Regions from separate parts of the Streptomyces sp. SM18 genome, predicted to be linked through region 1. Evidence: riboswitches for the same ligand, from Rfam matches in the RefSeq annotation. Region 1 holds a riboswitch; each other region holds the start of a gene.

Region 1 (3,496 bases):
GCGGCCCGCAGCGCCACCCGGGTGTGCCCCTCGGGCGAGAGGTGCAGCCGGTCGCCGTCCCAGGCCCGCCGGTCCTGTACGGAACGCAGGGACCACAGGTCCAGCACCGGGCAGTCGTAGCGGTCGGCGATGGCCCGGACGTGGGCGGTGTACGTGGCGATCTTGCCGCGCAGGTGCCGGAGGACCGGGACACCCCGGGTGTCGAAGCCGGTGGTGACCATGACCGTGCCGACCGAGCCCGCCAGGTCCGCGACCGCCCGCTCGAAGCGTTCGGCCACGTCGTCGGGGTCGGTGCCGGGCCGGATGATGTCGTTGCCGCCCGCGCAGAAGCTCACCAGATCCGGTGCCAGCTCCTTGGCGCGGGGGACCTGCTCCTCGACGATCTGGTCGAGGAGGCGTCCGCGTACGGCGAGATTGGCGTACCGGAAATGCCCGTGCGCTTCGCCCGCCGGGCCCGTCGCTCCCTCGGAGTCGGGGAGCTGGTCCGCGAGGAGGACCGCGAAACGGTCCGCCCAGCCGACGAACGTCCCGTCGGGGCCGGGATCGCCGACCCCCTCGGTGAAGCTGTCGCCTATCGCCGCGTACGACCCGATGCTGCCGTGCTGTCTGTTTCTCGAATCGTCTGCCACGAGCACATATCTTGCCCCGTTGAATGTGACCTACGCGACCGTAATAAAGGGTTGACGGGTGGTGAGAAAGACCACCCGGTCAGGTTTTGGTAAAGCTGGAATAAGCGGAGGGGCGGTACGCGACCGCGTACCGCCCCTCCGTTCCGGGCGAATCAGGAGGGAGAACCGCCGTGGCCGCCCGGCCGCGTCAGACGGAGACGCCGTGCGAACGCAGGTAGGCGATCGGGTCGACGTCCGAGCCGTAGCTCGGGCCGGTGCGGACCTCGAAGTGGAGGTGCGGACCGGTGGAGTTGCCGGTGGAGCCCGAGAGGCCGATCTGCTGACCGCCGGTCACGGTCTGGCCGGCCGAGACGCCGAGCGAGGACAGGTGGGCGTACTGGGAGTACATGCCGTCGCTGTGCTGGATGACGACCTCGTTGCCGTACGCACCGCTCCACCCGGCCGAGACCACGGTGCCCGGACCGATGGCCCGGACGCTGGTGCCCGAGGCGGCCTGGAAGTCGGAGCCCGTGTGGTAACCGCTGGACCAGCTGGCACCGGAGGCGTGGTACTGGGTGGTGACGTTGGCGGAGGCCACGGGGGTGGTCCAGCCGGAGCTGTCGCTCTCGGAGCTCTCGGAGGCGGACGCCGGCGCGGACGACTCGGCGGCCGTGTTCTGGGCCGGGACCGAAGTCTTCGGGGCGGCCTCCGTCTTCGGGGCGGCCTCGGACGCGGCGGACTTCGAGGGAGCGGCCTTCGAGGGAGCGGCTTCGGACGGAGCGGTCTGGGTGGCCGCGCCGGACGCCTTGGCGCCGAGGGTCAGCTTCATACCCGGGAAGATCAGGCTCGGGTTGTCGCCGACGACGTCCTTGTTGTCCTGGTACAGCTTCTGCCAGCCGCCCTTGAGCTTCTGGTCGGCCGCGATCTTCGACAGGTAGTCGCCGGAGACCACGGAGTAGGTCTTCGGGGCACTGGCCTTCTTGGCGGCCGGGGCGGTGGACGCACCGGCCGCGGTGGTCGCGGACCCGGCGGTCGGCGCTGACGGCTCCGCCGCGTGGGCGCCGGTGGCGCCGAACAGCGGAAGGGCCAGGACGGCGCCGCCGGCTCCCGCGGCGAGGACGCCACGGGCTATCGGACCGGACGTCGTACGGCGGTGCTTACCCTTTGCGGGCATGGGGATTTCCTCTCCGGCGCCTGCGAGGTGAGCTGTCGGGTTCGGACTGGAGATGCCCGGCCGCGTGGGACGCGACTTGACCCCGAGCCGTTCCGGATGACTCCGGTCGGCGACTTACCTGGTTCCCCCGCTCCTGCCACACGTGGGTCGGTGCGGATTCCGGGCGGCGGCAGGATTAGGCGTTCCGTCCGGATTGACGGTGACCGTAAGCGAGCCGGGAGGCCGGGAACAAGCCACCGGCCGTACCCCGGAATCCATCATTCAATTCCGTGCCGGAATTCCCGTCACACTCCGTGGATTACGGATCTTGGCTTTCCGCACGACGTACGGAAGCGCCGCCACGCTCTCCGCCACACACCGTCACGGATATGATCCCGCTCACCTGACCGCCACCATCCGCCAAGCAAATGGGGCATGTTATTTCAAATGCTCCAATACGGACACGGCCTCATCGTCGCCCCTCGCCGGGCGACCGAAACGATTGCCTGATGAACCCATGTCGTAGGGTCGCCAGCGTGCTCTCGTCGGCGAGCGGCGCCGACACCCGACACCCCAGGAGTGCTTGTGACGCAGCTGCCAGAGGTTCCGTCGACCGACACCGAGCTGACCGGTGTCCGCAACTTCCGTGACGTGGGCGGGCTCCCCACCCTGGACGGGCGCAGGGTGCGATTCGGGCGCCTCTACCGCAGCGGCCACCTGGCCCACGCCTCCGAGGCCGACACCGTGTTCCTGTCCGGCCTCGGCCTGCACACCGTCTTCGACTTCCGTAACGCGGCCGACCACAAGCTCGACGGATACGACGTGGAGCTGCCCGGCGTCCGGAATGTCAGCATCCCGCTCTCCGACCCGGCGGACGGCGCCGAGTTCTGGCGGCTGGTGCGCGACGGGAACATCGAGCAGCTGCGTTCGATCCTGGCGGGCGGCAAGGGGACGGAGCGCATGATCGCCTCCTACCGGTCGATCATCACCGACCGCACCGCCGAGCACAGCCGGGTGCTGCACGCGCTGGCCGAGGACAGTGTGCCCGCGCTGATGCACTGCGCCGCGGGGAAGGACCGTGCCGGACTCTCGATCGCGGTCGCACTGCTCGCCGTCGGCGTCGGGAAGGAGGCCATCGAGGCCGACTACCTCAAGTCCAACGACGCGCACCGCCGCTACAAGGTGCAGCGCAGCGACACCTCGGCGGCCGGCATGTCGGACGAGGTGATGGAACTGCTCAACCCGCTCTTTGGCGCGCGTGCCGAGTACCTCGCCGCGGCCTTCACCACGATCGAGGAGAGCTGGGGCAGCACGGACCGCTATCTGACCGAGGGGCTGCGCCTCGCCCCCGAAACCCGCGAGAAGCTGCGCGAGCACCTGGTCGAGGACGCCTGACATCTCACCCGGGCCCCAGCGCACGGGCCCCAGCGAACCGACCGCGGAGCACGGACCCCAAGGATCTCAGGCCCCTGAGGCCTCAGGGCATAGCAGGACACACCGGCCGGCCAGACGCGGGGCGTACGGCCGGCCGGCCTACGGAACGCACCGGCACCGCCCGAGCGACCGCCGCCCGCCCGGCGTTCCCACCGGACCGGCCGCCCCGGCTCCAGCGGGCCCCGGCGGCCCCGGCGGCCCCGTCAGCCTTCCCCGGCGACGGTGAACAGGATGTAGAGGAACGCGGCGATGACGTGTCCGGCCACCAGGTAGGCGAAGAGCCGGATGACGACGCCGCGCG
Region 2 (3,496 bases), 6.3 Mb from region 1:
GACGACACCTCGGCCGGTGACCTGATCGCCCAGTTCATGTACCTGGAGCACGCAGAGCCGGACCGGCCGATCTCGCTGTACATCAACTCCCCCGGCGGCTCGTTCGACGCGATGACGGCGATCTACGACACCATGGGCTTCCTCAGCTGCGAGGTGGAGACCTTCTGCCTCGGCCAGGCGGGTTCCGAAGCGGCCGTACTCCTCGCGGCCGGTGCGCCGGGGCGGCGACATGCCCTGCCCGGCGCCCGGGTAGTCATCCAGCAGCCCGCCCTGGACGAGCCGGTGCGGGGCCGGCCCTCCGATCTCGAGATCCAGGCACGCGAGTTGACGCGCATGCGGGAGACACTGACGGCCATGCTGGCCCGGCACACGGGACGTTCCACGCGGGAGATCAGCTCCGCCGTCGAGCGGGACACCATCCTCGACGCCCCGGCCGCGCGGGCGTACGGGCTGGTGGACCACGTCCTGGAGAACCGTACGCCGTCCCGGCCGCCGCACACCGCGAGGTGAATCGCCGATGCTCTCCCCCCGACTTCCACCGCTCCCCGCGCTGACCCGCGCGGAAGCCGAGTTCGTCGACTGCTATCTGGAAGTCCTCGACCAGGTCGGCCGGATCAACCCGGCCCGCGGCGGCGACACCTACAGCGCGCTGCGGGCCGCCCAGGCGCTGGCCTCCCGGGCCACCGCGCTGCGCGACGCGCTGGCCCTGATGCATGACCGGGGCGAGAGCCGGCTCCACGCGGGCACGCTGGACCGCACCTTGCGGCTGCTGGACGGGGAGCGGCGCGCCGGCCGGATCGCGCTTCCTCCGGCGGACGGGAGTTGACCGGCGCCCCGGCCGACTCCCGTATCCCGTGGGCCTTTCGGCACGGCTTCACGACACGCCCGACCACCGGTGCGGATTTCCTCGCTCGTTCGGCGTAGGTGGCCCCCCGCACGAGCGACGGCTCAACTTGCGCGGTGCGCGCGGACGCTCAGCGCGATCCGTTGTTCCGTCGCTGGTGCGGGGCTGGTCGGCGCGCGACGCGAAGGGGCCATGAGCGCCCCGGCCACCTGAACGGATCAGTCGTGACCACTCTCACATCACACCCTTTCAGCTCGGAATTCCGATGATCGGTGCGTAAAGATCCGAGGGACGACAAGCCCCCGCCGCCGCGGCGGGGCGGTCCGGGCGGACGCCGAGTCCTGCCGCCGCCCGGACGACTGGTCGACACGAGTGGATCGGCAGGAGTGGAGGACCCGAGCACAGCGGGCCGACCGGATTCCGGTCAGCCCTTGGGGTGAAGCCGCCGTGTGCGGCCGGGCAACTTCGCCAGCCCGAACCCGACAGGTCATCCTTCACAGGCGGCTGACGAAGGGTTGCGCATGCCTGCGCAGGTTCATGTCCCGTCTCTGTTCGCCCGGGTCGGTACGGCCTCGGTCCTCACCGTCGCCGTCGGCACCACCATGCTGGCCCCCGGCATGGTGAACGACGCCGAGGCCGCGACCCACTCGACGAAGGCGCTCAAGATCGCCGCGTCGAAGAAGGGGGCGCCCTACCGATGGGGCGCCACGGGCCCCCGCCAGTTCGACTGCTCCGGCCTCACGCTCTACGCGTTCAAGAAGGCGGGGAGAAAACTCCCCCGCACGGCCCAGCAGCAGTACAACACGACACGTCACCTCACCAGGTCACAGCGGCAACGCGGTGACCTGGTCTTCTTTCATTCCGGTCGCAACGTCTACCACGTCGGCATCTACGCGGGCAGCGGCAAGATCTGGCACGCTCCCAAGACCGGGGCCCTGGTCCGCCTGGAGAAGATCTGGGCGAACGACGTCTGGTACGGGCGGGTCCGCTAGCGCGCCGGCGGATCGGACGGGGCACCCGTCCCGGGGCATCCGTCCGGCTCAGTGCGGCTGGGCCCCGCCCACCAGGGCGAGCCCCGGCGCGGTGAGCGCCACGCCGCTGCCGCCCTCGATGGCGCGGGCGGTACGCGGCGGGCGCGGCCACCGGCCGAGGCGGGGGCCACCCCGGCAGTGGTGGCCGCGTACCTCAGGCGGGGGCGGAGGCGGCGCCGGGCCAGGGCACGGTGATCGCCACGGTCTTGCCACCCTCCGGGACCGGGCGGACCGTGAACCGGCCGCCGCACTCGTCGGCGAGCGCACGGACGATGACCAGGCCCCGGCCGTTGTCTTGCCGGGTCGCCCCTGACAGCCTCCGGGGGTGCCGGGGGTGGCTGTCCGTCACCCCCAGGTAGAGCTCGGCGTCCCGGTCCAGGCGCAGGTCCACCGTGAAGGTGGGTGACTGCCCGGAGGTGTGCTGGACGGCGTTGGTGGTCAGTTCGGAGACGATCAGGCGGATGGCGTCGGCGATGTCGGTGGAGCCGTGCAACCCCCATCCGGCCAGCACGCGTGCCACGTATCCGCGGGCCTCGGCGACCGAGAGCGGGTCGCTGGGCAGGGTGACGGTTGCTTTCTGATGGTCTGCCATGGCGACACCGTCCTCTTCCGCCCCGGCCGACCCACGATCGGCCGGGCCCGTGCTTGTACGTCAGCGTGCCACCGATCCCGGGTGCGGGCAGGACGATCCGCCAAGATGTGCGGTCCTTGTCGCCCGATACGGTGAACCGCGGCCCTAAGCCGGAGAGTGGTGCCCTCCGGCCGGGCGTGCGCCGGCCGGTCCGGGCGGTGCCTCGGCTCCGCGCCCGGTAGTGACACGGCGGGGCCGGGTGGCGCAGGTCAGGAGGCCGTCCTCGGCGCGGTGTCCACCACCGTGGCCACGGCCGCCACGATCTGGCGCTCGGTCAGGTCCGCGCGGGCCGTCAGCCGCAGCCGGGAGATCCCGTCCGGCACCGACGGCGGCCGGAAGCAGCCCACGGCCAGGCCCGCGGCGCGGCAGTCGGCGGCCCAGCGCACCGCCTCGGGCGCGGACGGCGCGCGGACGGAGACGACGGCCGCGTCGGGCCGCACGGCCGTGAGTCCCGCCCCCGTCAGCCGTTCGTACAGTTCGGAGGCGACCTTCCGCGCCCGGCCCGCGCGTTCGGGTTCGTTCCGCAGCAGCCGCAGCGCTCCGAGGGCCGCTCCCGCGGCGGCGGGAGCGAGCCCGGTGTCGAAGATGAAGGTACGGGCGGTGTTGACCAGGTGGTCGATGACGCGGGCGGGGCCGAGGACCGCGCCGCCCTGGCTGCCGAGGGACTTGGAGAGGGTGAGCGTGGCGACGACGTCGTCCGCGCCGGCGAGCCCGGCGGCGGCGAGCGCGCCGCGTCCGCCCTCCCCCAGGACGCCCAGTCCGTGCGCGTCGTCGGCCAGGAGGGCCGCCCCGGACTCCCGGCAGGCCTCGGCGAGCGCGGTGAGGGGCGCGGCGTCACCGTCCACCGAGAAGACCGAGTCGGTGACCACCACGGCGCGTCCCCGGTGGCCGTCGAGCGCCTTCCGTACCGCGTCCGGGTCCGCGTGCGGCACGACGGCGGTGGTGGCGCGGGAGAGACGGCAACCGTCCACGACGGAGGCGTGGTTGACC
Region 3 (3,496 bases), 1.2 Mb from region 1:
CGGTGTGCCGGGCGGCGAGGACCCTGGCGCGTTCCGCGTCGCCGCGCGCCACGGCGTCCACGAGGGCGCCGTGCTCGGCCCAGGATTCCGTGGGGCGGGCCGGCGGCTCGACCGCGTACATCCAGGCGCTCTTGTGCCGGAGCTGGGTGAGCAGTGCGATGAGCGCGGGGCTGCCGGAGGCCTGGGCCAGCGTGTCGTGGAACCAGCCGCCCAGCGACCGCAGGTCCTCGCCCTTCCCCCGCCGCGCCCGCTCCTGACCGAGCCTCACCAGGCCGCGCAGCACCTTGAGGTGGGCCTCGGTGCGGCGCTGCGCGGCACGGGCCGCGCCGAGCGGCTCCAGCAGCACGCGGAGCTCCAGCAGGTCCGCGGCCTCCTGCTCGGTCGGCTCGGCGACACAGGCACCGGCGTGCCGGCGGGTGACGACGAACCCCTCGGACTCCAGGGTGCGCAGGGCCTCGCGCACCGGGACGCGGGAGACCCCGTAGCGGCGCGCGAGCACCTCCTCGGTGAGGCGGCTGCCGCGCGGGAAGACACCGGAGACGATGTCGTGACGGATTGCCGTGCACACCGAATGCGCGGGAATGCGCATGTCCGAACCTCCGCCTTGATATCCGCTGAGCGCGACCGGCCGACGCCTGTTCCGCGACTCTATGGCAATCGGACCGAATTTCCGACGGCGGGACGGAATTCACACCTGGCTTCCGGCCGGTAAAACGTTTCGCGGTGGTCCGGCGCGCGCCCCGCCCGGCGGGGCCCGGCCCGTACGGCGAAGACCCCGGCGGGTGCCGGGGTCTTCGTCAGGAGCGGGGTGCCGTCCCGGAGCGGTTCAGAGCCGGACGCCGTGCGAGCGGAGGTAGGCGACGGGGTCCATGTCGGAGCCGTACCGCGGGGAGGTGCGGGCCTCGAAGTGCAGGTGCGGCCCGGTGGAGTTGCCGGTCGAGCCGGAGAGGCCGATCCGCTCCCCCGGGGTGACGCCCTGGCCGACCTGGACGTCGATCGAGGAGAGGTGGCCGTACTGGGTGTACGTGCCGTCCGTCATCCGGATCACGATGTTGTTGCCGTACGCCCCGCCCCACCCGGCCTCGACGACGGTGCCGGCGCCGACGGCGACGACGGTGCTGCCGGACGCGGCGCGGAAGTCCACGCCCGAGTGGCTGCCGGAGGACCAGAGCGAGCCGCCGGACTTGTAGCCGGTGGTGACATAGGAGCCGGCGACGGGGAGGCGGAAGGCGTTCAGCCGGGCGCGCTCGGCGGCACGGGCGGCGCGCGCCTCGGCCTGACGTGCCTCTTCGGCACGCGCCTTCGCCTCGGCCTTCGCCTTCGCCTTCACCTCGGCCGCGGCCTTCGCCTTCGCGGCCAGGTCCGCCTGGTGCCGCTGCGCACGGGCCTGGGCGTCGATCTGGACCGCGAGGCTGCTGCCGATGGCCGTGACCTGGCTCAGGCCGGTGGCCTCGGCCACCGGGGCGCCGGAGTCCGCGGCGAGGACCGAAGAGGCCTGGGTGTCGGCCGCCAGGACCGAGGACGCCTGGGTACCGGCCGCCAGGGCAGGAGAGTCCTGGGTACCGGCCGCGAGGGCCGGGGAGGCGGTGGCGCCGACGACGCCGGCGGTGGCCAGGGCGGCGATGCCGACGGCCTGGGCGCTCCTGCGGGACAGACGGCCCGGGGCGCGGTGCTTCCCGGTGGCACGGGTGAACGCCATGGAGGGGGCTGGTTCCTTTCCTTCCTTCTCGCCTACCGGGTTAGCTGACGGGTTCGGAGCAGGAAGGTCTCCTACGGGCACCCGCGGCTCACAGGAGACACGGGCATCCGATTCACCCCAGGGACATGGATGGGTCCCCGGCTCCCCAGGCTCGCGCCTGACGGGGACTCGGCGATGACTGCCCGGTGCCGCGGGCGCGGCATACGTCTGGCGGACAGCCGCACCGACGCTAGGGCGGACACCTTTCCGGCACCAAACGGACAAGCCGATGTGTCGCTCATCCCACAACCCATATACGTACATATGGCCCTGAAAAGGGCAAAAAGAAGACCCCGGCGGGCGACTGCCCACCGGGGTCCGTGCCGTCCTGGCGCGTCAGCCGCCGACGACCGACACCTCGCCGATGCCCAGCGCCCTGACCGGTTCCGCGATCCGGGCAGCGTCACCGACCAGGACCGTGACCAGACGGTCGACCGGGAAGGCGTTCACCACGGCGGCCGTGGCCTCGACCGTGCCGGTCTCGGCCAGGCGGGCGTACAGGTGGGCCTGGTAGTCGTCCGGGAGGTGCTGCTCCACCTGGTCGGCCAGGGTCGCCGCGACGGACGCCGCCGTCTCGAACTTCAGCGGGGCCACGCCCACCAGGTTCTGTACGGCGGTCTCGCGCTCCGCGTCGGTGAGCCCCTCGGCCGCCAGGGTGCGCAGGACCGTCCACAGGTCCTCCAGCGCCGGTCCGGTGGACTCGGTGTCCACGGAACCGCTGATGGCGAGCATCGCGGCACCCGTCGCCCCGGAGGCGGACCCGGGCGCCGTCGAGCGCAGCACCTGGCCGAAGGCCCGCACGCCGTAGGTGTAGCCCTTCTCCTCACGCAGCACGCGGTCCAGCCGGGAGGTGAGGGTGCCGCCCAGGCAGTAGGTGCCGAGCACCTGTGCGGGCCAGACGCTGTCATGGCGGTCGGCGCCGATCCGGCCGATCAGCAACTGCGTCTGCACGGCCCCGGGGCGGTCCACGACGACCACCCGGCCCGTGTCGTCGGCGGTGATCGGCGGCACGGGGCGGGCCGGGGCGGTGTTGCCCGACCAGTCACCGACGGTCTCGGCCAGCAGCGCGTCGAGGTCCACCCCGGTGAGGTCCCCGACGATCACCGCGGTGGCGGTGGACGGCCGGACGTGGGCGTCGTAGAACGCCCGTACGGCGGGGGCGTCGATCCGCCGTACCGTCTCCTCGGTGCCCTGGCGCGGCCGGGACATCCGCGCGGCGGCCGGGAAGAGCTCCTTGGAGAGCTGCTTCGCGGCGCGCCGGGCCGGGTTGGCCTGCTCGTGCGGGATCTCGTCGAGGCGGTTGCCCACCAGGCGTTCGATCTCGTCCTCGGCGAAGGCCGGGGCCCGCAGCGCCTCGGCGACGAGGCCGAGCGCCTTGGCCAGCCGGGAGACCGGGACCTCCAGCGAGACGCGCACCCCGGGGTGGTCGGCGTGCGCGTCCAGGGTGGCGCCGCAGCGTTCCAGCTCGGCGGCGAACTCCTCCGCGGAGCGCTTGTCGGTGCCCTCGGACAAGGCGCGGGCCATGATCGTGGCCACACCGTCCAGCCCCTCGGGCTCGGCGTCCAGCGGCGCCTGGAGGAAGATCTCCACGGCGACGACCTGCTGGCCGGGCCGGTGGCAGCGCAGCACGGTCAGGCCGTTGGACAGGGCTCCTCGCTCGGGCGCCGGGAACGCCCAGGGCCTGGCCTCGCCCGCGGTCGGCTGCGGGTGGTACTCCATCGTCACTCCCGTCACGGCGGCGTCGGTCACTTGTCCGCC
Region 4 (3,496 bases), 980 kb from region 1:
GGCCCGGCCCCCGTACGCGGAGACGAGGACCCGGACCGGGTCAGTCCTCCTCGAAGTAGGCGTCCAGCGCCGCGTCGAGCTCCGCCGTCCACTCCTTGAGCCTGCCCCTGGCCTCCGCCTCGACCTCGGCGTTGAACCACCGGCGGCTCGACAGGTGCACCGTCACGGTGAACCGGCGGCCGAAGCGCGAGGTCTTGACCTCGACGGCGCCGATCTCCGACCAGTCGAACTCCGCCTCCTGGTCGTCCAGCCGGAAGCGGACTCCCTCACGGTTCACCCGGATGGACCCGCGCCGGTCGCTGACCTCGAAGACAGGACCGTCCTCGGCCGGCTCCCGGTCCGGGCCCTGATCCTGGTCCTGGACCGGGAGCGCGTCGGTCTCCTCCGCGTCCGGGGAGGCCGCCGCCTCGCCCGCACCGGTGCCGGCCGCTGACGCGTCGCCGGGGGCCTCCTCCGCGGGCCCGTCGGACGCCTCGGGCTGCTCCCCCGGGCCCTTCGGCGCCTTCCTCGCCCCCTCACCGGCCGAGACCGGGACAGGGGCCGTCAGGCCGGGGATGAACGCCGGGTCGGTTCCCGCGGCGAACTCGGACTTGTTGGGTGACTCTATGCGCTGCTCCACGGCGGGCAGTATGGACGACGAACCTGTACGTGACCAGTCGCCCCGCTGCCCGTCCGGCCGCCACCGCGTGACCGTACGCCCCTGCGGGCCGCCCCCGGAGGCACCCCCGCCCGGTCGCGACCACGGGACGCGACGGCCCGGTGGTGCGTGTCTCCGGCGCGGAGGTCCCCATGGCACAAAACGGCCGCCGGGCGGCGCCGGTTCCGGAGAACCCGCGCCGCCCGGCGGCCGTGTGCCCACCCTCGGGCGGTGACGACTCAGTACGCCCCGAAGACGTTGTCGATCGAGCCGTAGCGGTCGGCGGCGTAGTTGCACGCGGCCGTGATGTTGGCGACCGGGTCGTAGCTGTCCATCGACGTACCGGGCACGTGGTAGGCCTGGAAGGTCGGGTCGATGACCTGGAGCAGGCCCTTCGACGGGACGCCGTTGATCGCGTTGATGTCCCAGTTGTTGATGGCCAGCGGGTTGCCGGAGGACTCACGCATGATGTTGCGGTGGATGCCCTCGTAGGTGCCGGGGATGCCGTGCTCGGCCATGACCGCCAGCGACTCCTTGATCCAGCCGTCCAGGTCGTTGGTGTACGCGACCGGAGCGGCCTCGACCGCGGCGACGGGGGTGCCCTGCGCGACGACCTCGTTGCCGGCGCTCTCCGTGCGGACCGCGGAATCCGAGGCCTCGGACGCGGAGGTGTCCGCCGCCTTGTTCTCGGTCCCGGCGGCCTTGTTCGCCGCGGACGCGACGGTGAGCTTCAGGCCCGGGTGAATGAGGTCGGGATTACCGCCGACGACCTTTCGGTTGTCCTTGTACAGCTGCTCCCAGCCACCGCTCACGGAATGGTCGCGGGCGATCTTGGCAAGGGAATCACCCAAGATCACGGAATACGTGGTGGTCTCCGAGTCCTTTCCGGAGATCGTCTTGCCGGACACCGGGGCCGAGACCGCCGCCTTTTCGGCCGCGGCCGGCTGGGCCGGGGCGGCGAAGGCACCGGTGGCGCCGATCACGGGAAGGGCGAGAGCGGCTCCACCCGTGGTCACGGCTATGACACCGCGAGTGAGTGAACTGCGCTTGGAACGACGGTGATTGGCCATTGCGGGCATGCTGAATTCCTCTCCGTCGCCTACGAAGTGAGCTGTCGGGTTCGAGCTGGAGATGCCCGGCCGCAGATGACTGCGGCTTCACCCCGAGCCGCTCCGGATACCGGATCGGCACTTACCTGGGTCCCCCGCTCCTGCCGTACGAGATGTGGTCGGGTTCCCGGACGGCGGCAGGATTCGGCGTTCCATCCGGAGTGAGGGTGACCGTAGGCGAGAAATGCCGAAAGGAACAAGCCCGAAATTCGTGATCACAATTCATCCGCATGATCAATTCACAGGAATTCGTGTAACCGGGCGCACACGGCCGCGCCAACTTCTCCGGCACAGAAGGGAACCGCGACCCCCTCCCGGACGTCCGCGTCGCGCCAGGGTGACCCTGGTCACTGCGTCCGATACGGGCGATTTGCACACCCCGAGCCACAGCGCGACCCGGAACGGCGTCACCCATCCAATAACACAACGAATAACACTTAAATGATTAAAACGGGCATACGGTTCACTGATGGCTGTACAGGCATAGAGCGGTCGCGTTGGTGGAACCGGTCCCGCATGACCGAGAGCCAGAGCCCCCACCTCAACCAGCCGCGGATCACCGTTCTGCCCGTCGAGCCGGGTGATCCGCCGTTCCGTCTCGTGGAGATCGACGGAGAGATCACCGGGGTCGCGTTCGGGATGACGGATGTGGTGGTCCTCGCCACGGCCGCCGGGATCCGGATCGACGACCTGGACGACCCGGCCTCGGTCCGGTGGGTGGGCGGCGGCAAGCTCACCTGGAAGCTGCACTGAGGGGCGGCACGACACCGGGGCACGGGACGGGCGCCGGAGCACCCGGGCGCGGGACGGGCGGCTGGCGGGCGTACAGCCCGCCTGAGGACGCCCCCACTCCCCCCCTCCCCGGTCCTCCGCCACCCGCCGGCGGACGTGACGCAGGCCATCGTCTCGCACCGGCGATCTCCGGGAAGGACTCCGGTACGGTGTCGAACGCTCCGGGCCCGAAGAACACCGCCCGGACGCCATCGCCACCACGTGACCACCGCGGATGCCGAGCCACGCATCCCGTGCGACGTCGCCGCCCGTCCTGTTGACCGCGCGCCTGTGACACGAGCTGGGGAGTCCGATGTTCGAGAAGGTATTGGTCGCCAACCGGGGAGAGATCGCGATCCGCGCGTTCCGCGCGGCGTTCGAGCTCGGGATCTCCACCGTCGCCGTGTACCCGTACGAGGACCGCAACTCCCTGCACCGGGCCAAGGCCGACGAGGCGTACCAGATCGGCGACCCCGGACACCCCGTGCGGGCCTACCTCTCGGTGGACGAGGTGATCAGGGCGGCCCGGAAGGCGGGCGCCGACGCCGTCTACCCGGGATACGGCTTCATGTCGGAGAACCCGGACCTCGCGGCCGCCTGCTCCGAGGCCGGGATCACGTTCGTCGGGCCGCCCGCGGCCGTGCTGAACCTGACCGGCAACAAGTCCCGCGCGGTCGCGGCCGCGCGCGAGGCGGGCGTGCCGGTGCTCAGGTCCTCCCAGCCGTCCGAGGACGTCGACACGCTCGTCGCGGCCTCCGCCGACATCGGCTTCCCGGTGTTCGTCAAGGCCGTCGCCGGGGGCGGCGGACGCGGCATGCGCCGGGTCGCCGAGGCCGGGGAGCTGCGCGAGGCGATCGACGCGGCGATGCGTGAGGCGCGCTCCGCGTTCGGCGACGCGACGGTCTTCCTCGAACAGGCGGTGATCAACCCGCGCCACATCGAGGTACAGCCTCGCCGACGCCGAGGGCGACGTCGTCCA

The links. A riboswitch is a leader RNA that binds a small molecule or an ion and turns the genes downstream of it on or off. The one in region 1 is predicted to bind cyclic di-AMP.
Region 2: another riboswitch for cyclic di-AMP. It lies ahead of B9S64_RS02100 (C40 family peptidase); the one in region 1 lies ahead of B9S64_RS30085 (M23 family metallopeptidase).
Region 3: another riboswitch for cyclic di-AMP. It lies ahead of B9S64_RS25025 (M23 family metallopeptidase); the one in region 1 lies ahead of B9S64_RS30085 (M23 family metallopeptidase).
Region 4: another riboswitch for cyclic di-AMP. It lies ahead of B9S64_RS26000 (transglycosylase SLT domain-containing protein); the one in region 1 lies ahead of B9S64_RS30085 (M23 family metallopeptidase).

What each region holds. Positions count from the first base shown of each region.
Region 1 is NZ_CP029342.1:6,778,509-6,782,004, reverse strand. It holds gene B9S64_RS30090 (SGNH/GDSL hydrolase family protein) at 1-629, opposite strand, end outside; gene B9S64_RS30085 (M23 family metallopeptidase) at 817-1,782, opposite strand; cyclic di-AMP (ydaO/yuaA leader) riboswitch at 1,787-1,945, opposite strand; gene B9S64_RS30080 (tyrosine-protein phosphatase) at 2,347-3,156, shown strand; gene B9S64_RS34655 (DUF6126 family protein) at 3,399-3,496, opposite strand, start outside.
Region 2 is NZ_CP029342.1:510,463-513,958, forward strand. It holds gene B9S64_RS02090 (ATP-dependent Clp protease proteolytic subunit) at 1-510, shown strand, start outside; gene B9S64_RS02095 (hypothetical protein) at 518-826, shown strand; cyclic di-AMP (ydaO/yuaA leader) riboswitch at 1,196-1,362, shown strand; gene B9S64_RS02100 (C40 family peptidase) at 1,366-1,836, shown strand; partial or broken gene B9S64_RS34810 (LysE family translocator) at 1,885-1,998, opposite strand; gene B9S64_RS02110 (ATP-binding protein) at 2,030-2,467, opposite strand; gene B9S64_RS02115 (8-amino-7-oxononanoate synthase) at 2,716-3,496, opposite strand, start outside.
Region 3 is NZ_CP029342.1:5,539,468-5,542,963, reverse strand. It holds gene B9S64_RS25030 (GntR family transcriptional regulator) at 1-589, opposite strand, end outside; gene B9S64_RS25025 (M23 family metallopeptidase) at 827-1,699, opposite strand; cyclic di-AMP (ydaO/yuaA leader) riboswitch at 1,714-1,883, opposite strand; gene B9S64_RS25020 (pitrilysin family protein) at 2,075-3,457, opposite strand; gene B9S64_RS25015 (pitrilysin family protein) at 3,484-3,496, opposite strand, start outside.
Region 4 is NZ_CP029342.1:5,803,219-5,806,714, reverse strand. It holds gene B9S64_RS26005 (hypothetical protein) at 41-619, opposite strand; gene B9S64_RS26000 (transglycosylase SLT domain-containing protein) at 877-1,716, opposite strand; cyclic di-AMP (ydaO/yuaA leader) riboswitch at 1,721-1,906, opposite strand; gene B9S64_RS25995 (hypothetical protein) at 2,263-2,499, shown strand; partial or broken gene B9S64_RS25990 (pyruvate carboxylase) at 2,831-3,496, shown strand, end outside.